Regions from separate parts of the Streptomyces sp. NPDC005808 genome, predicted to be linked through region 1. Evidence: riboswitches for the same ligand, from Rfam matches in the RefSeq annotation. Region 1 holds a riboswitch; each other region holds the start of a gene.

Region 1 (7,515 bases):
CAGCCGCTGGCCCTCCGACAGATCACGCGGGTGGGTGCCGTCGCCGATGCCCGGCAGCAGCTCGGACACCAGCGCCCGGCAGCCACCGGGCTCGGCGCCCGCGTCCGAGTCGGCCGCCGCACACTCGGCGGCCACCGTGTCGGCGTACAGCAGATCCCGTGGTTCCTGCGGTACGAGGCCCACGCGGCGTACGAGGTCACGCGGGGCGGTGCGATGCGGGACCGCTCCGCCGACCCGCACGGATCCGGCCGCCGGTTCGACCAGCCCGACCAGCGCCGCGAGCAGCGTGGACTTCCCGGCGCCGTTGCGTCCCATCAGTGCGATCGTCTCGCCGGGGGCGGCGCTGAGATCGACCCGGCGGAGCGCCTCGACGCGACCGCGCCGGACGGTGAGGGCCTCGACTGCGGCCGGCTGCTGGGGCGTTGGGGTCGGCGAGGTGTGCTTGCGGAGGAAGCGGGTGGGGCGCGGTGGCGAGGCGATGGGAGTGGACGCCTGTAGGGGTGATGGGGGCGGCGGTGCTGTGAGCCGTTCGCGCAGTTCGCCCGCCCTTCGGCGTGCGTCGCGCACCGTCAGGGGCAGCGGGGTCCAGCCGGCCAGCCGGCCCAGGCCGACGACCGGTGGATACACCGGCGAGACCGCCATCACCTCGGACGGCGGGCCGAGCAGCGGAGCGGCTCCCGGGGAGCGGAGGAGGACGACCTGGTCGGCGTACTGGATGACGCGTTCGAGGCGGTGCTCGGCCAGGAGAACCGTGGTGCCGAGGTCGTGCACGAGGCGTTGCAGCACGGCGAGGACCTCCTCCGCGGCGGCGGGGTCCAGGGCCGACGTGGGCTCGTCGAGGACCAGGACCTTCGGGTGCGGGGTCAGTACCGAGCCGATGGCGACGCGCTGCTGCTGGCCGCCGGAGAGCGTCGCGATCGGACGGTCACGGAGGTCGGCGAGGCCCAGGAGGTCGAGGGTCTCCTCCACGCGACGGCGCATCACGTCCGGGGGAAGACCCAACGACTCCATGCCGTACGCGAGTTCGTCCTCGACCGTGTCCGTGACGAAGTGGGACAGCGGGTCCTGGCCCACCGTGCCCACCACGTCGGCGAGTTCGCGGGGCTTGTGCGTGCGGGTGTCCCGGCCCGCGACCGTGACCCGGCCGCGCAGGGTGCCGCCTGTGAAGTGCGGGACGAGCCCGCTGACGGCACCCAGGATCGTCGACTTGCCGACCCCGGAAGGGCCGACCAGCAGGACGAGTTCACCCTCGGGGACCTCGAAGTCCACGCCCTGGACGGTGGGTTCGGCCGCCCCGTCGTACGTCACGGAGACATCCTCGAAGCGGATCATGAGGACTGCTCCCTGCGCGTCGGGGTCGGAATCGGGGTCGGAATCGGGGTGGGGATGGGGGTAGGGGCAGGGGTGATGAAGGCGGGCAGGAGGCCCAGCAGGATCGCCGCCGCCGGCCAGAGCGGGAGAGCGGGGGCCACCAGGGGTACGACGCCCGGGCGCAGCGCCTGCGGGTCCTGCGAGGCGGAGACGACCAGCGAGGCGGCGACGGCGGCGCCGGAACCCGCGACCAGCCACGCCCGTACACCCCACGCGTCCGGCCGGTACCGCGTCCGCAGCGAACGTCGGCCGCCCAGCCGCAGGCCGCCGAGCGCCGCGGCCAGCCCGGCGAGCAGCACGGGCAGACCGTAGGTGCCGCCTTCCGCGGTCAGCAGTCCGTACGTTCCCGCGCAGACGCCGAGCAGGCCGCCCAGCGTGAGTGCGGCCGTGGTGCGGCGGACGGCGGGCGGTACCTCGGCGGTACGGCCGTACCCGCGCGCGTCCATCGCCGCGGCCAGCGCGACCGAGCGCTCCAACGCGCCCTCCAGGACAGGGAGTCCGACGTGCAGCAGACCGCGCAGGCCCCGGTCCGCGCGGCCCCGCAGGCGGCGGGCGGCGCGCAGCCGCTGGGCGTCCGCGATCAGGTTCGGCGCGAAGGTCAGCGCGACGACGACGGCCACGCCCGCCTCGTACAGGGCGCCCGGCAGCGACTTCAGCAGACGTGCCGGGTTCGCCAGGGCGTTCGCCGCGCCTACACAGATGAGGAGCGTGGCCAGTTTCAGGCCGTCGTACAGCGCGAAGACCAGGCCCTCGGCGGTGACCCGGCCGCCGATGCGGATGCCCTGGGCCCAGTGAGGGAGGGGGAGTTCGGGGAGCGTGACGACGACATGCGTGCCGGGGATGGGGGAGCCGAGGACGACGGCGAACGCGAGGCGGATGCCGAGGACGGCGATGCCGAGCTTGAGGAACGCGCCGTACGAGCGGGCCCAGGGGGCATCGCTCCGCCGTGCCGCCACGACGTATCCGGCTACGCCGACGAGGAGGGTGAGGAGGAGCGGGTTCGTGGTGCGGGAGGCGGCTGTTCCCAGGCCCAGGGCCCAGATCCACCAGGCGGCGGGGTGGGTGGCGTTGGTGCGGGTGGCCTCCGGCGTGGGGGTACGGCGCCTGGAGCGGGCCTCGCGTGGGCCGGCACCCGGTGCTGGTGGCCGCGCCCGCCGGTTCCGCCGCGCGGGACGATCGCCCACAGCAGTCTCACCCCTCCTCACGTCAGCTCCTGCGGCGTCGTGCTTGCCAGATCGCCGCGCCGGCCAGGGCGGCGACGGCTGCTGCTCCGGCGAGCAGGCCTACTGACGGGCCGGAGCCGATTGCATCGGGCTGGGGGCGGGAGGCGGTGGAGACCGGCTCGCCGCAGCCCGTCCGGGGGTAGGCCGCTATGGCGCAGAGGAGGGCGTTGGTGTCGTAGCGGAGGGGTTCGGCGACCGAGGCCAGGGCTTCGGCGGAGGTCGCGTCGGAGGGGACGCGGGCGCAGGCCGTGCGCGGGGACGGTGGGGTCTCGCCGGACGGCGCGTCCGTGGACGTACCGAAGTCGATGACGAGGGCCACGCGCTTCTTGCCCTGCTGGGCGGGTGTCCTGGCGCAGATGGACGCGAAGCCGGTGGCGCCGCGGGGCTTCGTCGCGTGCTGGGAGTCCTCGCTCACCGCGAAGCGGAAACCCTGGACGTCGCCGTCGGACGGGCGGGCGGTCGACGGGCCCTGTGTCGCGTACGTCCACTGGCCGCCGGTCAGGTCCCAGAAGGACCAGTAGCGGTAGCCGACCGCGTGGGCCTGCCCCGCCGAACCGAGCCCCAGGACGAGCAGGAGCCCGGCCAGGACCAGGGGAGTCGTACGACGTCGGCTCACAGCCTCTGCCTCTTGTTGCGGCCGCTGATCAGGAAGCCGATACCGATACCGGCGACGAGACCGACGCCGACGATCCACCAGACGCCGAGGCCGCCGTCGTCACCATCCTGCGACTGCGACTGCGACTGCGACTGCGACTGCGACTGCGACTGCGACTGCGACTGCGGCTTGGCGGCACCGGAGTCGGACGCCGCCGCCTGCGCCGGCGGGCCCGTCGCGCCCAGCTCCTTGACGAGGTCCCGGCCGCCGAAGTCGCGCGGGTCGAACGCGTTCGCGTGCGCGGCGAGGATCAGCTGCGCGTACGCGGCCGGTCCGCTCTGCCCGGCCCACTGTGCGGCGTGCGCCTCCAACCAGCGCACCGTGTCCGCCGCGTCGTCGCGGTGGCCGGCGGTGGCCAGCGCCACGGCCGCGTCCGCGGTGTTGCCGTAGTCGGGCTGGTCCTCGGCTCCGGGCAGCGCCGACTTGAGGTACTTGTCCTTGGCGAGGGACTCCACGAGGTATGCGGCGCCGTTCTGCGCGGCACGCTCGGGGTCGGCGCCGTCGGCGTCGTCGGCGGCCTCGCAGGAGACGCCGTCGCTCGTCGGCTGCACCTCGGCGCCGGCGAAGCCCCTGCCGAGCGCTCCGGTCACGGCCGCCGCGGTGGCGTCCGCGTTCGCCACGAGCTTCCCCTTCTTGTCCGGCTGGTAGGCGAAGGCGCCGCCGCCGTCCGCGTCGCAGGGGATCGCCAGCTCCGCAAGGGCGTCGTACGGAGACTTCCCACCCTGGGAGGTCACGTCCGCGGGCTTCTCGCCCGTCGCGGCCAGCGCCCCGGCCACCACGGACGTGGAGTTCGCGTCGCTCGCCCCGCCTGCCACGTATCCCCACCCGCCGTCCTTGTTCTGTACGGACTTCAGCCATGCGACGGCCTTGCCCGCCGCGGAGTCGTGCCGGCCGAGGGCCGCGAGGGCCTGCACGGCGGCCGCGGTGCTGTTGGTGTCGACCATCGTCTTGGCGTCGCACTTCGCGGTGGCGTCGGCGCGGTACGGAGCGAAGGACCCGTCCGCGCACTGCTGCCCCGCCAGCCAGTCGACGGCCTTGGCCGCGGGCGTCACGCCCACCGTGTGCTGGGCGAGCAGCGCGAGCGACTGGCGCCAGACGCCGTCGTAGGTGGGGTCGGCGGAGCCGTACAGACCCGAGGGAAGTGCGGGGGAAGGAGAGGGGGAAGCGTCTGAAGCGGCGGCGGTAGCGGCAGCGGCGGCGGCGGCGGTCGGCGCGAAGGCGGTACCGGCCACGGCGATCGCGGCCAACAGCGCGGCCGGCCTCGTGACGTGAACCGCTGCGTGTACCGCTGCCTGAACCGCTCCGTGAACCGCTCCTTGTACCGCTGCGTGAACGGCTGCGCTGCGGCGAACGATCATGACTCTCCCCTGTGGGGGAGCCGGGCAGCACCGGGCACACTGGTATCCGGGCGGCTCCGGCCCCGTATGCCTCGACGGTGCCGGCCACCGGCGGACCGCCGATGGCGCGAGCCGGTCACGCTCCGGACGGGGCAATCCGGCTCACCACCTGTTCAAGCAGTTCAAGCAGTTCAAGCAGTTCAGGCTGTTCAAGTGGCTCACGGTTGCGGGTCAGCGCCGGATTTGCACCGGCTTCCCCCCGTACGGGCGTGATGACGACTGGTTCACTCTACCGGCCCATTGGCCGGCCGCTGAGGGCCGCCTGTGAGCCCCCGGTAGGTTCGGCCCATGAGGACAACGGGGAGACTGCTCGGCTCGGGGCGTTCGGCGGACGTCTACGAGTTGGACGAGGCGTGGGTACTGCGCCGGATCCGCGGGGGACGGGGAGACGCCACCGCCGAAGCCTCGGTGATGGCACACGTACGAGGCCACGGCTTTCCGGCGCCGGCCGTGCGGTTGGCGACCCGCAGCGACCTGGTGATGGAGCGGCTGTCCGGGCCGACCATGCTGGAGGCGTTCGTCGCGGGGGAGTTCGGCCCCCAGGAGGCCGGTGTCACGCTCGCCCGGCTGCTCCGCGCCCTGCACGCCGTGCCCGCCAGACTCTCCGCCGACCCCGCCATCCGCGTCCTGCACCTGGACCTGCACCCCGACAACGTGATGCTCACCTCCGAAGGCCCCAAGGTCATCGACTGGGCCAACGCCGAGGAGGGCCTGCCCGGACTCGACTGGGGTATGTCCGCCGTGATCCTCGCCCAGGCCGCCGTCGCCGGCGGAGCGCACGCTCAGGTGGCCCGCGAGACGCTGGCCGCGATGCTCGGCGACGGCCCACCCGGCGTGACCGAGGCCGGCCTCCGGGAGGCGAGGCAGCGACGGGCGGTCAATCCGACGATGAGTGAGACCGAGGTCCAGATCCTGGGCGAGGCCGAGGAACTGGTCCGTACGCTGCTGCCGCCCTCTTCGGGATCCGCTCGTCCTTGACGCTCATCCTTGAGCCTCAGAGCGCGCCTTGACGCTCACCCTTGAACCTCAGAGCGCGCCTTGGCGCTCACCTTGAACCTCAGAGCGCGCATGCCGGGATCGTCGCTGCGGTGGGCTGCAACAGGACCAGAGCCAGGTCGTCGGTGGGGGCGGTGCCGGTGTGGGCGGTCAGGCGGGTGTAGAGGGTGTTGAGGGCCTCGTCGGGGAGGGGGTCGCGCAGGGCCAGTGCCGCTTCGCCGAGAAGGGGGAAAGGGTTGCCTTCCGTGTCGCGGGCCTCGGTCAGGCCGTCGGTGTAGAGCAGCAGGCGGTCGCCGGGCTGGAGGCGTACGCGGTACTGGCGCGGTTCCGGGCGCAGCCCCAACGGCGGTGTGGGGACGACGGGTTCGAGGAACTCGACCCGGTGGCCGGCGCGCAGGGGCGGCGGATGGCCGCAGTTGACGATCCGCACCTCGCCGGGCGCGAACTCGGCGAACACGGCGGTGACGAAGTCCTCGGGGGCCAGCTCCGGGGCGAGCCGCGTGTCGAGGGCACCGGCCAGAACGGTCAAGGTGGGTGCGGTGTAGGCGAGTTCACGGAAGGCCGCGATCGTGTCGGCGGTCAGCCGGACGGCGTCGAGGCCGTGGCCGCGTACGTCACCGATGAGGACACGCAGCCCGTACGGCGTCACCGCGACGTCGTACAGATCGCCGCCGACGGTCGATTCGCGGGCGGCGCTGTGGTAGCGGGTACAGACCTGAGTGCCGTCCAGAGTGCGGGAGATGGGCCGCAGAATCGCCTCCTGGGTGATCCGGGCCACCTCGCGGGCCTCGGCCAGTGTCATGGCGAGGCGCTCGCGCTGCCGGGCCGCGTACACGGTGAGCGCGCAGCCGAGCAGCAGCCCGGTCCACCGCAGGCCGAACTCGAAGCCCGGCACCGCGCCGTCGCCGATGCCCATCGCCAGGCCCAGCGCAGCCGACCAGCAGCAGACCACCACGGTGTGCCGCACCCCGAGCCTGACGCACGCCAGCAGCGGTCCGATCAGCAACAGCGTGGTGAGCGGCGGTACCCGGGAGACGAGCAGGTCCGGCAGGGCGATCAGCAGACAGGCGGCCAGCGGGGTGAGCAGCTGACGGCGGGTCCGCCACTCCGCCCTGAGCGGCACCGGCACCGGCACCGGCACCGGCGCCGGCCTTGGTCGCCGAGGGCGTTTTCCGACGCCGGGCGGGGGCGTCAACAATCGCGCGGGTCTCTCGATGTGCTGGGCCGGCGGCCGTCGCGTCAGCCTCTCGGCGCCCCCGGGCCGCCTCTCGATGCCCCCACCGCCTCCGCCTGTGGCGGCCATCCGTTCCCCAGCTCCCTCTCGTCCGTCCATCACTCACCCGACAATCACCGAATATCGGCCTTCCCACCGCCACCAACGGGGAGTTGATCGCATCTTGTCGAAAGGTCTCCGGAAGTGATGGAGTTCCGTCGTGTTTCTGTCCGAGTTGTCGGACATCGGTAACGGGTGGGTGTGATCGGGTCAGACTGGTCGATGTGTCCGACGAGACGAACATCGGTGTGTCCGACGAGACGAGACGGCATGAGCCATGAGCGCGAGCCCGGCGAGTAATGAGCCCGAGAAGGGCGAGAGCAAGAGCGGCGACCGGGCCGCCTGGGCCGGGCGGCACGGCGGTTTCGATGCCGGTAGTCCTGGCGGTCCCGATGCCGGGCGGCTCGGCGGTCCCGACGCCGGGCGGCACGGCGGTTCCGATCCCGGGCAGACCGGCGAAGCGCAGACCGGGCGTCCCGGCGCATCGCAGCTCGGGCGTCCCGGCCATCCCCATCGTCCCGGAAATCTGCCGCCGGAGACACGGAGCTTTGTCGGGCGGACCGAGGAACTCGCCTGGCTGGACGAGGAGTTGAACCCGGG
Region 2 (7,515 bases), on a different contig from region 1:
TGCCGCGCTACAACTCCATCTCGATCTCCGGCTATCACATCCAGGAGGCGGGCGCGACGGCCGACCTGGAGCTGGCGTACACGCTCGCGGACGGTGTGGAGTACATCCGGGCGGGGCGCGAAGTCGGCCTGGATGTGGACGCGTTCGCGCCTCGGCTGTCCTTCTTCTGGGCGATCGGCATGAACTTCTTCATGGAGATCGCCAAGATGCGGGCGGCGCGCCTGCTGTGGGCGAAGCTGGTCAGGCAGTTCGACCCGCAGAACCCCAAGTCCCTGTCCTTGCGCACCCATTCGCAGACCTCCGGCTGGTCGCTGACGGCGCAGGACGTGTTCAACAACGTCACGCGTACGTGCGTGGAGGCGATGGCGGCCACCCAGGGCCACACCCAGTCGCTGCACACCAACGCGCTGGACGAGGCACTCGCCCTGCCCACCGACTTCTCGGCGCGCATCGCCCGCAACACGCAGCTGCTGATCCAGCAGGAGTCGGGCACGACCCGGGTGATCGACCCCTGGGGCGGCAGCGCGTACGTGGAGAAGCTGACGTACGACCTCGCGCGCCGGGCCTGGCAGCACATCGAGGAGGTCGAGGCGGCCGGCGGCATGGCCAAGGCCATCGACGCGGGCATCCCCAAGCTGCGCATCGAGGAGGCCGCGGCCCGCACCCAGGCCCGGATCGACTCGGGGCGCCAGCCGGTCATCGGCGTCAACAAGTACCGGGTGGAGACGGACGAGAAGATCGATGTCCTCAAGGTCGACAACTCCTCCGTACGGACTCAGCAGATCGAGAAGTTGCGGCGGCTGCGGGCGGAGCGCGACGAGCGGGTCTGCCAGGACTCGTTGGACGCGTTGACCCGGGCGGCCGGCGGCGAGGGGAACCTGCTGGAGCTGGCGGTGAACGCGGCCCGTGCCAAGGCCACCGTCGGGGAGATCTCCGACGCCCTGGAGAAGGTGTACGGGCGGCACGCGGGCCAGATCCGTACGATCTCCGGTGTGTACCGCAACGAAGCCGGCGAGTCCCCGTCCGTGGACCGCACACGCACGCTCGTGGACGCTTTCGGGGAGGCCGAGGGCCGCCGCCCGCGCATCCTGGTCGCCAAGATGGGCCAGGACGGTCACGACCGCGGGCAGAAGGTGATCGCCACCGCCTTCGCCGACCTCGGCTTCGACGTGGACGTCGGCCCGCTGTTCCAGACCCCGGGCGAGGTGGCCCGCCAGGCCGTCGAGGCGGACGTGCACATCGTCGGGGTGTCCTCACTGGCCGCCGGCCATCTCACCCTCGTACCGGCGCTGCGGGAGGAGCTGGCGGCGGAGGGCCGCGAGGACATCATGATCGTCGTGGGCGGGGTGATCCCTCCTCAGGACGTGCCGACCCTGCTGGAGATGGGAGCGGCCGCCGTGTTCCCGCCCGGGACGGTGATCCCCGACGCGGCGTACGACCTCGTCCAGCGGCTCTCTGCCGACCTCGGGCACGACCTGTGATCGAACTCGACACCTACGTCAAGGGCGTACTCGACGGGAAGCGCGCGCTCGTCGCGCGCGCCGTCACCCTCGTCGAGTCCACCCGGCCCGGGCACCGGGCCCTGGCCCAGGAGTTGCTGACCGAGCTGCTCCCGCACAGCGGCCGGGCCCGGCGGATCGGCGTCAGTGGAGTACCGGGCGTGGGCAAGTCGACGTTCATCGACGCCTTCGGCACGATGCTGACCGCGCTCGGTCACCGGGTGGCGGTGCTGGCGGTGGACCCGTCCTCCAGCCGTACGGGCGGTTCGATCCTGGGCGACAAGACGAGGATGGAACGCCTGGCCGTCGACCCCGCGGCCTTCATCCGGCCCTCCCCCACCGCCGGCACACTCGGTGGGGTCGCCAAAGCGACACGCGAGTCGATCGTGGTGATGGAAGCCGCGGGCTACGACGTGGTGCTGGTGGAGACGGTCGGCGTCGGCCAGTCCGAGACGGCCGTCGCGAACATGGTCGACTCCTTCCTCCTGCTGACCCTCGCCCGCACCGGCGACCAGCTCCAGGGCATCAAGAAGGGCGTCCTGGAACTCGCCGACGTGATCGCCGTCAACAAGGCGGACGGACCGCACGAACGCGACGCGCAGGCTGCCGCACGGGAGTTGGCGGGCGCGCTCCGGCTCATGCACGGCAAGGACGGGGCCTGGGCGCCTCCCGTGCTGAGCTGCAGCGCCCGCGAGTCTGCCGGTCTGGACACGGTCTGGGACCGCCTCGAACAGCACCGCACACTCCTCGACTCGACCGGCCGGCTCGCCGCCAAACGCCGTGACCAGCAGGTCGACTGGACCTGGACGATGGTCCGCGACGAACTCCTGGGCCGTCTGCACGCCGATCCGGCCGTACGAGCCCTCACACCTGCCCTCGAACAGCAGGTCAGGGAGGGCGAGTTGACGGCCACACTCGCGGCCGAACGTATTCTCGGGGCCTTCGGCGGCAAAGGCTCCTGAACCAACCCCCTGCGATGAGGATCTGTCCGCGGATCCCGCAGCGGAGTTGGTCGACAGCCGAAAACGCGAGAGGGCCCACGGAGGATTCCGTGGGCCCTGGCTCGTGTGACGGGTCAGGTCAGTTGGCGGCGGCTACCGGCCGTCCCGCTGCGGCCTGCGCAGGTTTGGGATGGAGCAACCGCTCGGCCAGTTCGCCGAACACCAGGCCGAAGCCGCCCCACAGGGTGATCTGGATGGCAAGCGCCGAGACGCGGAAGCGCCACAGCACGGTGGCCGGGAAGTCGGCCGGCACCTCTTGGACGACGGGCAGGAACGCGTACGCCAGTCCGATCGCCACGGCGAAGGCGGCCACCGCCGAGACGGTGGCGTACCAGGTGCCCGCCTTCGGGGCGAGCCACTTGCCCAGGATGGTGGCGGCGACGACGAGGAGCACGCTGAGCACCATCATCAGCAGGTAGAGGGTGGTCCGCTTGCCGATGGTGTCGCCGTTGCCGACGGCGGGCGGGTTGGCCGGGTACTTGAGGAACGGCACGACGTACACCGCGAGCAGCGCGGCCCCCGACAGGAGCAGCGCCGTCGCCCGCGCACTGAACCGGCCCACGCGGCCGAGCGCGAAGCAGAAGGCGAGGGCGGCGATGCCGCCGAAGGCCACCCCGTAGATCAGCACACCGGTGGCGAGGCCGGCAGTGGACTGGAGGCTGCGGGAAACGAGTTCCACCTCGTGGCCGTGGTCGTGGCCCGAGGCATGGGCTTCCTCGAAGCTGATCGCGCTGTCGACGCTCGGCTCACCGAGGAAGTAGGCGACGATCAGGGCGAGCACACCGGCGCCGAGGCCGGCGAGCATGCCCCGCACGAGAAGGTTTCTTACTGTTGCGGAGTTCATCAGGCGCGCGGCGTCCTTCGTCAGTGGCAGGGGAAGCCGAGGAGGTGGCGGGCGTCGTGCACCCACTCGTGGACTTCCTCGCCGGAGACGACGGAGGTGGCGCCCTGCTCAGCGCCGACGAAGTACAACAGGACCAGCATCAGGATGCCGAAGAAGACCGCCCAGGGGGCGATGTCCTTGAGCGGCAGCTTGGCCGGGATGACGGGGGTGGTTGTCGGCTGGGCGACATGCTGCGCCATGGCAGGACCTCCTCTGGGAGTTCGCGTCCCATCTCGGTGGTGCACATGACGACGGCCACGGGTCTGACTCCGGGTGCGCCCCAAGGGGCGTCCCATTTACAGTGGCGCGACCGTGCCGGATTCTCACCGGCTTCCGTCTCGCCGTCGTCGATAACGGACCGACGGTACCGTGTGTCGCGTGCATGGCCAAGACCGCGTCACCTGGCGTGATCTTCCTCTCGTGCCTGGTGACGCGGCCGGTGCGACGCGTGGGTCACCGGTGACACGACTCGGGCCGCGGCGTGTCGAGAAGGCGCCCATGCCCACCTTGACCAGCGATCGCGAACACCGCCCGGAACAGGCGGCGTTCGAAGCGGACGCTTCCGGCGACGGGGGCTCCAAGGCGCGGCCGACGGCCTCTCGGCCATCGCCGCCGCGGGCAACGGAGGCGGCAGTTCTGCGGCCCGACGGTCAGGCCGTGTCCGTCTCCGGACCAACCGGTGGGGCCCATGCCCACCCCGACGACCGGAAACGGCACACGAAAAGGGCCCCCGCAGGCTCTCGCCTGCGAAGACCCTTCGCACCGTCGGGACGACAGGATTTGAACCTGCGACCCCTTGACCCCCAGTCAAGTGCGCTACCAAGCTGCGCCACGTCCCGATGCGTCCGACCAGCGGTGAACCGCGTGATCGTGCGAACAGAACTTTACCCCACCCAAGGGCTGCTCCGTTAATGGCGCGAGCGCGCGACAATCGGGGTATGAGCGGGGCATCTGAGGTTCGGCAGGACGGCGGGCGGGACCGGGACCCGCACGGGCGGGCGCGCAATGCCCGGCCGCGTGACGGTCTGGGGCGGCCACTGCCGTACGGCGCGGACGGGGTGGAGCGGCAGCCCGAGGGTCTCGTACGCAGCCCCGAGGAGACCGTCGCCGAGGCGCAGGCGCTGCTGGACGGGGGTAAACCGTTCCACGCGCACGAGGTGTTCGAGGACGCCTGGAAGGCCGGGCCCGAGGAGGAGCGTGCGCTGTGGCGGGGACTGGCCCAGCTCGCGGTGGGGCTCACGCACGCGGCGAGGGGCAATACGACGGGCGGTGCCCGGCTGCTGCGGCGCGGTGCCGGGGCGGTGGAGGAGTGGGCTGCGGGGACCGGCCGGGCACGTCCTTACGGGATGGTGCTCGCGGAGCTGGGCTCCTGGGCAAGGGAGTTGGCGGGAGCCGTGGAGCGGGACGGTACGGCGATCAGCGCGACGGCCTGGGCGCCGCGGCTGCGCGGACGCCGGCCGTGACGAAGCCGAGCGCCCTCCCTCCCCCGGTGCGGTGGATCCACTGTCGGTGGTGTGCGGCAGACTCTGGGTGTGCGAAAGATTCATGTCATCGGGATCGGGGCGGGTGACCCCGACCAGCTCACGCTTCAGGCGGTCAAGGCGCTGAGGGACACCGACGTGTTCTTCATCCTGGACAAGGGCGAGGTGAAGGCCGACCTCGTCCAGCTGCGCCGCGACATTCTCGACGCGCACATACCCGAGGGGACGTACCGGCTGGTCGAGGCGCGCGACCCGGACCGCGACCGGACCGCCGGGGGCTCGGCGTACTCGCCGGCGGTCGGAGACTGGCGCAGCGCCCGGGCCGAGATCTACCAGCGCCTGATCTCCGAGGAGCTGGGCGAGGAGGAGAGCGGCGCCTTCCTGGTGTGGGGCGACCCGTCGTTGTACGACAGCACGCTCGGGATCCTGGAGGAGATCCTGGAGCGGGGCGGGGTGTCGTTCACGTACGACGTGGTGCCCGGCATCAGCAGTGTGTCCGCGCTCGTCGCCCGGCACCGGACGGGCCTCAACCGGGTCGCCCGGCCCGTTCAGATCACCACCGGCCGCCGCCTCGCGGAGGGCTTCCCGGACGGCGTCGACGACGTGGTCGTCATGCTCGACGCCCACCAGGCCTTCCGGCAGTACGCCGACGAGGACATCGACATCTACTGGGGCGCCTACATAGGCACTCCCGACGAAATCCTCGCCTCGGGCCCCATAGCCGAGGCGGGCCCCCGTATCGAGCGGCTGCGCGCCGAGGCCCGCGAGCGCAAGGGATGGATCATGGACACTTACCTGCTGCGCAGGCACCCGAAGGGGTAGCACGTTCGGCAGCTGCGGGGCCTGTACGCCGGGCGGGTCGTCCCGCATGCACCTGGATCACTCCGGTGTGAAAGTGACGAATGTGACGACCACCGAGGAAACCGTGCCGCCCGCCGCGGAGACGCCCGCACCGCCGGTGCTGGACAAGCGGCGCCGCAATGTCGTCTTCGTGACGATCATGCTGGGCATGCTTCTCGCGGCCCTGGACCAGACGATCGTGGGCACCGCCCTGCCGACGATCGTGTCGGATCTCGGCGGCGCGGCGCACATGTCGTGGGTGGTGACGGCGTACCTGCTGGCGGAGACCGTCGCCACAGTCCTGGTCGGCAAGTTCGGTGACCTGTTCGGCCGCAAGGTGGTCTTCCAGGCCTCGGCGATCATCTTCATCACCGGTTCCTTCCTGTGCGGCCTCTCGCCGAACATGACGATGCTCATCCTCTGGCGCGCGGTCCAGGGCGTCGGTGCGGGGGGTCTGATGGTCACCGCCATGGCCTTGATCGCGGATGTCATCCCGCTTCGGGAGCGTGGCAAGTACCAGGGCGCGATCGGTGCCGTCTTCGGCGTCGCCACCGTCATCGGACCGCTGCTCGGCGGTCTGTTCACGGACCATCTGACCTGGCGCTGGGCCTTCTACGTCAACGTGCCGATCGCGATCGTCGTCGTCATCGCCGCGGCCCGCACCATTCCCGTCGTGAAGTCGGCGGTCCGCCCCGTCATCGACTATCTGGGCATCGCGTTCGTCGCGATCGGTGCCAGCGCACTGATCCTGGCGACCAGTTGGGGCGGCAACGAGTACGCGTGGGGCTCGGGCACGATCATCGGCCTGTTCGTGGGCGGTGTGATCGCGCTCGGCCTGTTCTGCTGGGCCGAGACCCGCGCTGCCCAGCCGACCCTGCCGATGCGCCTGTTCGCCAACCCCGTCTTCACGGTCTGCTCGATCCTCAGCTTCATCGTGGGCTTCGCGATGCTCGGTGCGATGACGTTCCTGCCGACCTATCTGCAGTACGTCGACGGCGACTCGGCCACGGTCTCCGGCGTCCGTACGCTGCCCATGGTCATCGGCCTGCTCATCGCTTCCGTCTTCAGCGGCAACGTGGTCAGCAGGACCGGCCGGTACCGGATCTTCCCCATCGCCGGCTCACTGGTGATGGCGGTGGGGCTCTATCTGCTCTCGCTGATGGGCCCGGACTCCAGCGCCTGGCTGGAGTCGCTGTACATGTTCGTGCTGGGCACCGGGATCGGGCTGTCCATGCAGGTGCTGACCATCGCCGTGCAGAACACCGTGCTCTACGCCGACCTCGGCACCGCGACCTCCGGCGTCACGTTCTTCCGTACGCTGGGCAGCTCTTTCGGGACAGCCGTCTTCGGCACGATCTACACCAACTCTCTGAAGCCGAACCTGACCGACGGGGTCGCGGAGGCCACCCGCACCGGCGCGGCGGATCCGGCCGCGATCGCCCAGGCCTCGCAGAGCCCGGAAGCGCTGAACAGACTGCCGTCGGCGGCGGCCGAACCCCTCGTCAGGGCGTACGCCGACACGCTCCAGACCGTCTTCCTCTGGACGGTCCCGGTAGCGGTCCTCGGCTTCTTCGTGGCCCTGTTCCTCAAGCAGGTGCAGTTGCGTGACAGCGCGCGAATGGGCTCGACCGACATGGGTGAGGGCTTCGCGTCCCCCTCCAGCGCCGACTCGCAGCGGGTCCTGGAAGCCTCGGTCGGAAAGATCATCGGCGGTACGGAGCTCGACACCGCGCGCCGTATCGTCACCGATTCCGACACCCGCCTCGATGTGGCCGGGGCGTGGGCCGTGATGCAGGTGGAGCTGTTCACCC
Region 3 (7,515 bases), on a different contig from region 1:
GCGCCTTGAGGATGTGGCTGATCTCGTCGGTCGTCTTCGCGAGCCGGGGCACGACCTCGTCGCAGGCGAACTCCAACACCGCGACGGCGTCCGGGAGCTCGGTGCCCACGACCTCACGCACGAGAGCGGGGACGGCCGCCGCAACCCAGCCGCGTTCCTCCATGCCCTCCGCGAACCGGCGGCACAGCTGCTCAAGGAGGTCGATGGCGTCGGCGCCCGTCCGCGCGGGTCCCTCGACCAGCGAGGTCAGCCCGTCCGGCACCTTCACCGGCGCACCCGGCTCGCCCAGCAACTCCTTCTCCACCAGCCCGAAATGCTCGGCGAGGCAGGCCCGCAGACCGGGCAGTGCGTTTGCTGTGCCGCCCCACACCTGCGAGGCCCGCAGTACGGCAAGCACGAGGTTCACCCGCGGCTCGGCCTCCGGGCCGCCGCCGAGAATGTGCAGCCCGTCCCTGATCTGCACGTCCTTGATCTCGCACAGATAGCCGTCGATGTGCATGACGAACGAGTCGAAGTCGTCGTCGCCCGGCTGGTCGTCGACATGCAGGTCGTGGTGCAGCTCGGCCGCCTTGACCAGCGTCCAGATCTGCGCACGCACCGCCGGGGCCTTCGTCGGGTCCAGGTCGGACACGAGCGCGTACTCGTCGAGGAGCTGCTCCAGCTTCGCCAGATCGCCGTACGTGTCCGCGCGTGCCATCGGCGGTACGAGGTGGTCGACGACCGTGGCGTGCCCGCGCCGCTTGGCCTGGGTGCCCTCGCCGGGGTCGTTGACGATGAAGGGGTAGATGAGGGGGAGTTCACCGAGTACGGCGTCGGGCGCGCAGCCGCCGCTGAGGCCGAGTCCCTTGCCGGGCAGCCACTCCATCGTGCCGTGCTTGCCCATGTGGACGATCGCGTCGGCGCCGAATGAATTCTCCAGCCACCTGTATGCCGCCATGTAGTGGTGCGAGGGCGGCATGTCCGGGTCGTGGTAGATCGCGATCGGGTTCTCGCCGAAGCCGCGCGGCGGCTGGATCATCACGACGACGTTCCCGAACTGGAGGGAGGCCAGCACGATGTCGTCGCCGTCGATGTACAGGTTGCCCGGCGGCTCGCCCCACGCCTCGACCATCCCGTTGCGCAACTCGGGGTCGAGCTTGTCGAACCAGGCCCGGTAGTCGGCCAGCGGCACGCGTGCGGGGGCCGAGGCGAGCTGCTCCTCGGTCAGCCACTCGACGTCGTGGCCGCCCGCCGCGATCAGGCGGTGGATCAACTCGTCGCCGTTGTCCGGGTATTCGGTCAGCGCGTACCCGGCGCCCTTCAGCGCGTCGAGCACTCGCACCGCCGAAGCGGGCGTGTCGAGACCTACCGCGTTGCCGACCCGGGAGTGCTTGGTCGGGTAGGCGGTGAAGACGAGCGCGAGCTTCTTGTCCTTGTTCGGCTTGTGCTTCAGCCGGGCATGGCGCACAGCGATTCCGGCCACGCGCGCGGCCCGCTCGGGGTTGGCGACGTACACCGGGACGTCGTCGGGGCCCTGCTCCTTGAAGGAGAACGGCACGGTGATGAGCCGCCCGTCGAACTCCGGGATCGCGACCTGCATCGCCGCGTCCATGGGGGAGAGGGCGGCGTCCGACGCCTCCCACGCGGCATGTGAGGAGGTGAGGCAGAGCCCTTGCAGGACAGGGATGTCGAGGTCGGCGAGCGCCCCGATGTCCCACGCTTCCTCGTCACCGCCCGCGGACGCCTGCGAGGCGTGGGTGCCGCCGGCTGCGAGTACGGTGGCGACCAGTGTGTCGGCCTTGGCGAGGATCTCGTAGAGCCCCGCGTCGGCGTCACGAAGCGAACCGCAGTACACGGGAAGGGCGTTGGCGTCCCGCGCCTCGATCGCGTCGCACAGCGTGTCGACGAAGGCGGTGTTGCCGGACAGCTCGTGCGCCCGGTAGAAAAGCACGCCGATCGTCGGACGGCCCTCGACGAACACCCGCTCACCGTGGACGCCGAACTCGGCCGTCTTCCGCGGCTCTTCGAAGCCCTCGCCGGTGAGCAGCACGGTGTCGGAGAGGAAGCGGGCCAGCTCGGTCAGGTTGTCCGGGCCGCCCTCCACGAGATAGCGCAGCGCCTCGGCGACCACACCGGCCGGCACGGACGACTCGGCCATCAACTCGGCGTCGGGGACGGCCTCCCCGCCCAGCAGCACGGTCGGAATGCCGGACGACTTGAGGAAAGCGAGCCCGTCCTCCCAGGCCCGCTTCCCGCCAAGCAGCCGTACGACGGCGACATCCGCGCCCCGGACCAGCTCGGGGAGTTCAGCGGCGACATCCACCCTGGTGGGATTGCCGATCCGGTACGCGGTGCCGGAGGCCCGGGCCGCCAGCAGATCCGTGTCGGCGGTCGACAACAACAACACTGTGCTCATGCGGGCGCTCCCGGTGGAATGAAAGGCAGTCCTGACGGCGCGCCCGACTCGATGAGCCGCCACAGCGCGTCCGTATCCGCGTGTTCCTCGATCAGATCGCCGAGCAGATCCAGCTGCTCCTCGCGCAGTGCCGCGAACGACGTGCCGGCGGCCGGTACGAAGCGACGCCCCGCGGCGGCCGCCACCTCGCGCAGGAAGGCGCGCCGGAACCCGTCCGACTCCAGCGAGCCGTGCCAGTGCGTACCCCAGACCTCGCCGACCCGGCAGCCGTCCAAGAAGGCGTCCCCGCCGGTGACCTGGGCGACGCCGTGATGGATCTCGTACCCCTCGACGTGTTCCCCGAGGGCCTCTCCGACGGGCCGCGTGAGCGTCTTCTCCCGCGCGAACCGCACCCGCACGGGAAGCAGCCCGAGCCCGTCGACATGACCTGCCCGCGACTCGACCTCGTCCTCGATGTGCTCGCCGAGGAGCTGGAAACCGCCGCAGATACCGAGCACCGGCCGCCCCTCGGCGGCCCGTCGCGCGATCGCGTCCGCGAGCCCGCGCTCCCGCAGCCACTCCAGTGCCTTCACCGTCCCCCGGGTCCCGGGTACGACGACCAGGTCCGCGTCGGCCAGTTCCTCGGCCCGGTCCACGAAGCGCACGACGACACCCGGTTCGGCGGCCAGCGCGTCCACGTCCGTGAAGTTGGACATCAGGGGGACGGCGCAGACGGCGACCCGCAGGATGTCCTCGCCGACGGGCGCGGCGACCGCGGACTCCCGGACGGCGCCCCTCAGCGAGACCGCCATTCCGTCCTCCTCGTCGATCCCGAGGCCGTGCCGGAAGGGCAGCACGCCGTAACTGGGCCGCCCGGTGAGCCCGTGGAGCATGTCGAGCCCCGGTTCCAACAGGGAGACATCCCCGCGGAACTTGTTCACCAGAAACCCGGCGACGAGTTCCTGGTCCTCGCGCGACAGCAGCGCGACGGTCCCGAAGAAGGACGCGAAGACACCCCCACGATCGATGTCGCCCACGACAAGCACGGGCAGTCGCGCATTCCGCGCGATCCCCATGTTCACGATGTCCGTCCGCCGCAGATTGATCTCGGCGGGACTCCCCGCCCCCTCGCAGATCACCGCGTCATACGTGCCCCGCAACTCGGCGAGGCACTCCAGTACGGTCCCCAGGAGTGCTTCCTGCCGTCCACCGTGGTAGCCGCGAGCGCTCATCTCGCCCACGGGCTTCCCCATGAGCACGACCTGACTGCTCCGGTCGCTGCCCGGCTTGAGGAGCACGGGGTTCATGAGCGCGGTCGGCTCCACACGGGCGGCCTGCGCCTGCATCGCCTGGGCCCGCCCGATCTCGGCGCCCTCCCGCGTCACGAACGAGTTCAGCGACATGTTCTGCGCCTTGAACGGCGCGACCTTGACGCCCTGCCGCACCAGCCACCGGCAGATCCCGGCGGTCACGACGCTCTTGCCCGCGTCGGAGGTGGTCCCGGCGACCAGCAGCCCGCCGCTCACCAGGCACGCCCCTTCGTGAGGAGCCGCCCGGCGACGCACGCACCGAGCGCGAGCCAGCTCACGCGCCGAGAGAGCCGTACGGCCCGCTCGATGTCACCGACCACCACGGCACGCCCCCCGCCGTTGAGTACGGGCCGGTGCTCGACTCTCCCGCCGTACGCGAGGGTCCCGCCGAGCCGTACACCGAGCGCCCCCGCGAAAGAGGCCTCCACGGGCCCGGCGTTCGGGCTCGGATGCTTGCAGGCGTCCACCCGCCAGGCCCGCAGGGCGCCCCGCGGATCGTCCCCGGCAGCGGTGGCGAGGGCGGCGGTCAGCCGCGCCCCCGGCCAGCCCGCGACATCGTCGAGCCGCGCGGACGCCCAGCCGTAGCGCCGGTACCTGGGGGACCTGTGCCCGACCATCGCGTCGAGCGTGTTCACGGCGCGGAACCCGACCAGACCGGGCACACCGCCCACAGCCCCCCACACAAGAGCGCCCACCACGGCATCGGAGGTGTTCTCGGCGACGGACTCGACGACGGCCCGCGCGATCCCGTCCGCGTCGAGCGCCTGCGGATCCCGCCCGCACAGATGCGGCAGCCGCTCCCGGGCCACTTCGACATCACCGGCTTCGAGCGCGCTCCCGATCGCCCGGGCCTCCCGGCCGAGGGAGGTTCCCCCGACGACGGCCCAAGTGGCGGCGGCGGTCAGCGCGATGGAGGCGGTACGGGATCCACGTACGCAATGACTCGCGAGCGCCGCGAGCCCGGTGGCACCGCCCACGCACACGGCCGTGTGCAGCGCGCCCCACCCGCGGTGGTCCCGCCACAGCACCCGCTCCACGGCTCCCGCGGCCCGCCCGAACGCGGCGACCGGATGTCCGCGGCGGGGATCGCCGAGCAGCAGGTCACCGAGGAGGCCGGCGGCGGCGCCGTACGCGAAGACGCGATCGGCACGCACCGGTTCAGCCGACCGTCAGGTCAGGCACAACTGTCGTTCGCAGGGCACTTGGGCAGCCGCGCATGGCGATATGTCCTCACTCAGGGTGTCCACGCCCTGGTTCGAAGAGACCGACGGTGAGAGTTCCTGGCTTCCGGGGGCTTCATTCCCCGGTGACAGTGGCGGGACCGCGCCGGATTTGCACCGGCTTCCTCTCGTGCCGTCGTACTTGGCTCCGGCAGTCCACCATGGCGTTGGAAGACCCGTCAACTTGCTGTTGACCTGCGGGGGGAGAGTGTGCGAAGGCCCACATACGGGTAGGGCGCGGGACGTTGACACGTCCCGCGCCCTACCCGAGGTGATGCCTCGCTTGTGCGGTATCAGTGCGGTCCTGAAATGCTCCTCAGGCCACGATCAGATAGATCCCGTACGCCACCGCCGCCGCGCAGGCGGCGAAGCAGGCGTACGCGCCGGTGACCGCGAGAGCGGCGGAGCCGCCCTGAGCTGAGGCCGACTCGCGCCTGGAGAGGCCGACGATGCCCAGGGTGAAGAGGCCCACGAGGGCCACGGTGGTCACGAGACTGACTCCGAAGACGGAGCCGAGGGCTGCCCAGTCGATGTGCATGCTGTTCGTTCCTTACACCGTGGCCGGAGCGGTGGGCTCCGCGTCCGGGGACGGGATGGTGGCCTTCAGATCGCTTGCCAGGCCGCCGGCGAGCGGGCCGCCCGCGGGGGGGGGGGGGGGGGGGGGGGGGGGGGGGGCGCGCCCCCCCCCCCCCCCCCCCCCCGCCCGAGGGCTCGGCGGCGATCTCGTTGACGTTGTCGATGGTCACCGGCCGACGGCGTGACAGGTTCCAGATGACAGCGGACCCGGCCACCAGGAGCGCACCCGTCAGGACGATGCCCCAGGTGCCCTGCTGGGTGAGGAACTCGGCGCCCGCGCCGACCAGGCCCGCCGCCGGGAGCGTGAGGCCCCAGGCGATGAACATGCGGCTCGCGGTCGACCAGCGGACGACACCGCCCTTGCGGCCGAGGCCCGAGCCCATCACGGCGCCGGAGCAGGACTGTGTGGTGGAGAGCGAGAAGCCCAGGTGGGAGGAGGCCAGGATGACCGTGGCCGCACTGGTCTGGGCGGCGAAGCCCTGCGGCGGCGCGAGGTCGGTGAGGCCCCTGCCCATGGTGCGGATGATGCGCCAGCCGCCCAGGTAGGTGCCGAGCGCGATGGCCATACCGGCCGAGACGATGACCCAGGTCGGCGGGTTCGAGTCGGGCGCGATCACACCGCCGGTGACCAGCGCGAGGGTGATGATGCCCATCGTCTTCTGCGCGTCGTTCGTGCCGTGGGCCAGCGAGACCAGGCCTGCCGAGGCGATCTGGCCGGCGCGGTAGCCCTTGGCGGTCGCCTTCTCGTCGGCGCGGTTGCCGATCCGGTAGGTCAGCCGGGTGGCCAGCATGGCGGCGAGCCCGGCCACCACGGGCGCGGCGATCGCGGGGAGCAGCACCTTGGTGACGACGGTCGAGCCATTGACCGACGACCAGCCGGCCGACATGACCGCGGCGCCGATGAGGCCGCCGAAGAGAGCGTGGGAAGAGCTGGAGGGCAGCCCCAGAAGCCAGGTCAGCAGATTCCAGAGAATGGCGCCGACGAGCGCCGCGAAGATCACTTCGGTGCGGATGCCCTCTTCGTTGATGATGCCGCCGGAGATCGTTTTGGCGACCTCCACGGAGAGGAACGCCCCGACGAGATTCAGCACGGCGGACATGGCCACCGCCGTCTTGGGTCTGAGCGCACCGGTCGAAATGGTCGTAGCCATCGCATTGGCGGTGTCGTGGAAACCGTTCGTGAAATCGAACACGAGAGCGGTGACGATCACGATTCCGAGGAGGAGCGTGATGTGTTCCATTTACCCAGGCTTCTCTTTGAGATCAGTGGCAGGAGGACCGTAGGTAACCTGAATGAACGGAAGATGAACGTGGATAGGCGTGTGAGTGTCCCTATGGTGAGCCGCCCCTCCGGATGCGCCGGAGGGACGGCTGCGGATCCGGCCTGATGTCTCGAACACAGGCGGAATGCCGGGTTCCGTGGGTTCGGTCAGCCCTTCGCGAGCTTCTTGAGCTGGGTCGTGGATCCGTTGAAGAGATTCTGGTCACCCGGCAGGCTGCCGCTGTTGTCGTACTGCCAGAAGGTCCAGAAGGACCAGCCGGCCGGCAGGGTGCCCGCGGTCGCCGAGTCGTAGCGCGCGAGCCACAGGGAGTGGTTCGCGCCGAAGGCGCGGCTGCTGCCGGTGCAGGTGTTCCACCAGTGTGTGGTCGTGTAGATCACCGGACGGCGTCCGGTCTGCCGCTTGACCTCGTCGCTGAATGCCTTGATCCAGCTCACCATCCTGGCTCTGGTCAGGCCGTAGCACTTGTCCTTGCCGTACGGGTTGTACTCGATGTCGAGCGCGGGCGGCAGCGTCCAGCCGTCCGCCTGCCAGGCGCCGCCGTTGCGCACGAAGTGCGCGGCCTGGGCGGTGCCGGACGACTTGTTCGGCAGGGCGAAGTGGTAGGCGCCGTGGATGATGCCCATGTCTCGTGCCCCGTTGTACTGCTGGCTGAAGTACGGATTGCGATAGGTGTCGGACTCGGTCGCCTTGACGTAGACGAACTGTGCGCCTTTCGCCTTGGCGCTCTGCCAGTTGACGTTCTTCTGGTGCGA

The links. A riboswitch is a leader RNA that binds a small molecule or an ion and turns the genes downstream of it on or off. The one in region 1 is predicted to bind cobalamin.
Region 2: another riboswitch for cobalamin. It lies ahead of ACFYPC_RS06700 (CbtB-domain containing protein); the one in region 1 lies ahead of ACFYPC_RS09300 (prenyltransferase/squalene oxidase repeat-containing protein).
Region 3: another riboswitch for cobalamin. It lies ahead of ACFYPC_RS17315 (cobalamin biosynthesis protein); the one in region 1 lies ahead of ACFYPC_RS09300 (prenyltransferase/squalene oxidase repeat-containing protein).

The regions. Positions count from the first base shown of each region.
Region 1 is NZ_JBIAIK010000003.1:475,018-482,532, forward strand. Features, by position in the region: gene ACFYPC_RS09285 (ABC transporter ATP-binding protein) at 1-1,332, opposite strand, end outside; gene ACFYPC_RS09290 (CbiQ family ECF transporter T component) at 1,329-2,555, opposite strand; gene ACFYPC_RS09295 (SCO2322 family protein) at 2,578-3,210, opposite strand; gene ACFYPC_RS09300 (prenyltransferase/squalene oxidase repeat-containing protein) at 3,207-4,496, opposite strand; cobalamin riboswitch at 4,718-4,873, opposite strand; gene ACFYPC_RS09305 (phosphotransferase) at 4,935-5,624, shown strand; gene ACFYPC_RS09310 (PP2C family protein-serine/threonine phosphatase) at 5,704-6,783, opposite strand; gene ACFYPC_RS09315 (ATP-binding protein) at 7,193-7,515, shown strand, end outside.
Region 2 is NZ_JBIAIK010000002.1:699,149-706,663, reverse strand. Features, by position in the region: gene scpA (methylmalonyl-CoA mutase) at 1-1,481, shown strand, start outside; gene meaB (methylmalonyl Co-A mutase-associated GTPase MeaB) at 1,478-2,461, shown strand; gene ACFYPC_RS06705 (CbtA family protein) at 2,580-3,344, opposite strand; gene ACFYPC_RS06700 (CbtB-domain containing protein) at 3,365-3,583, opposite strand; cobalamin riboswitch at 3,619-3,761, opposite strand; tRNA gene ACFYPC_RS06695 (tRNA-Pro) at 4,149-4,222, opposite strand; gene ACFYPC_RS06690 (DUF309 domain-containing protein) at 4,322-4,846, shown strand; gene cobF (precorrin-6A synthase (deacetylating)) at 4,916-5,686, shown strand; gene ACFYPC_RS06680 (MDR family MFS transporter) at 5,769-7,515, shown strand, end outside.
Region 3 is NZ_JBIAIK010000007.1:61,661-69,175, reverse strand. Features, by position in the region: gene cobN (cobaltochelatase subunit CobN) at 1-2,395, opposite strand, end outside; gene ACFYPC_RS17320 (cobyric acid synthase) at 2,392-3,900, opposite strand; gene ACFYPC_RS17315 (cobalamin biosynthesis protein) at 3,897-4,838, opposite strand; cobalamin riboswitch at 4,938-5,081, opposite strand; gene ACFYPC_RS17310 (hypothetical protein) at 5,221-5,442, opposite strand; partial or broken gene ACFYPC_RS17305 (anion permease) at 5,567-6,721, opposite strand; gene ACFYPC_RS17300 (lysozyme) at 6,910-7,515, opposite strand, start outside.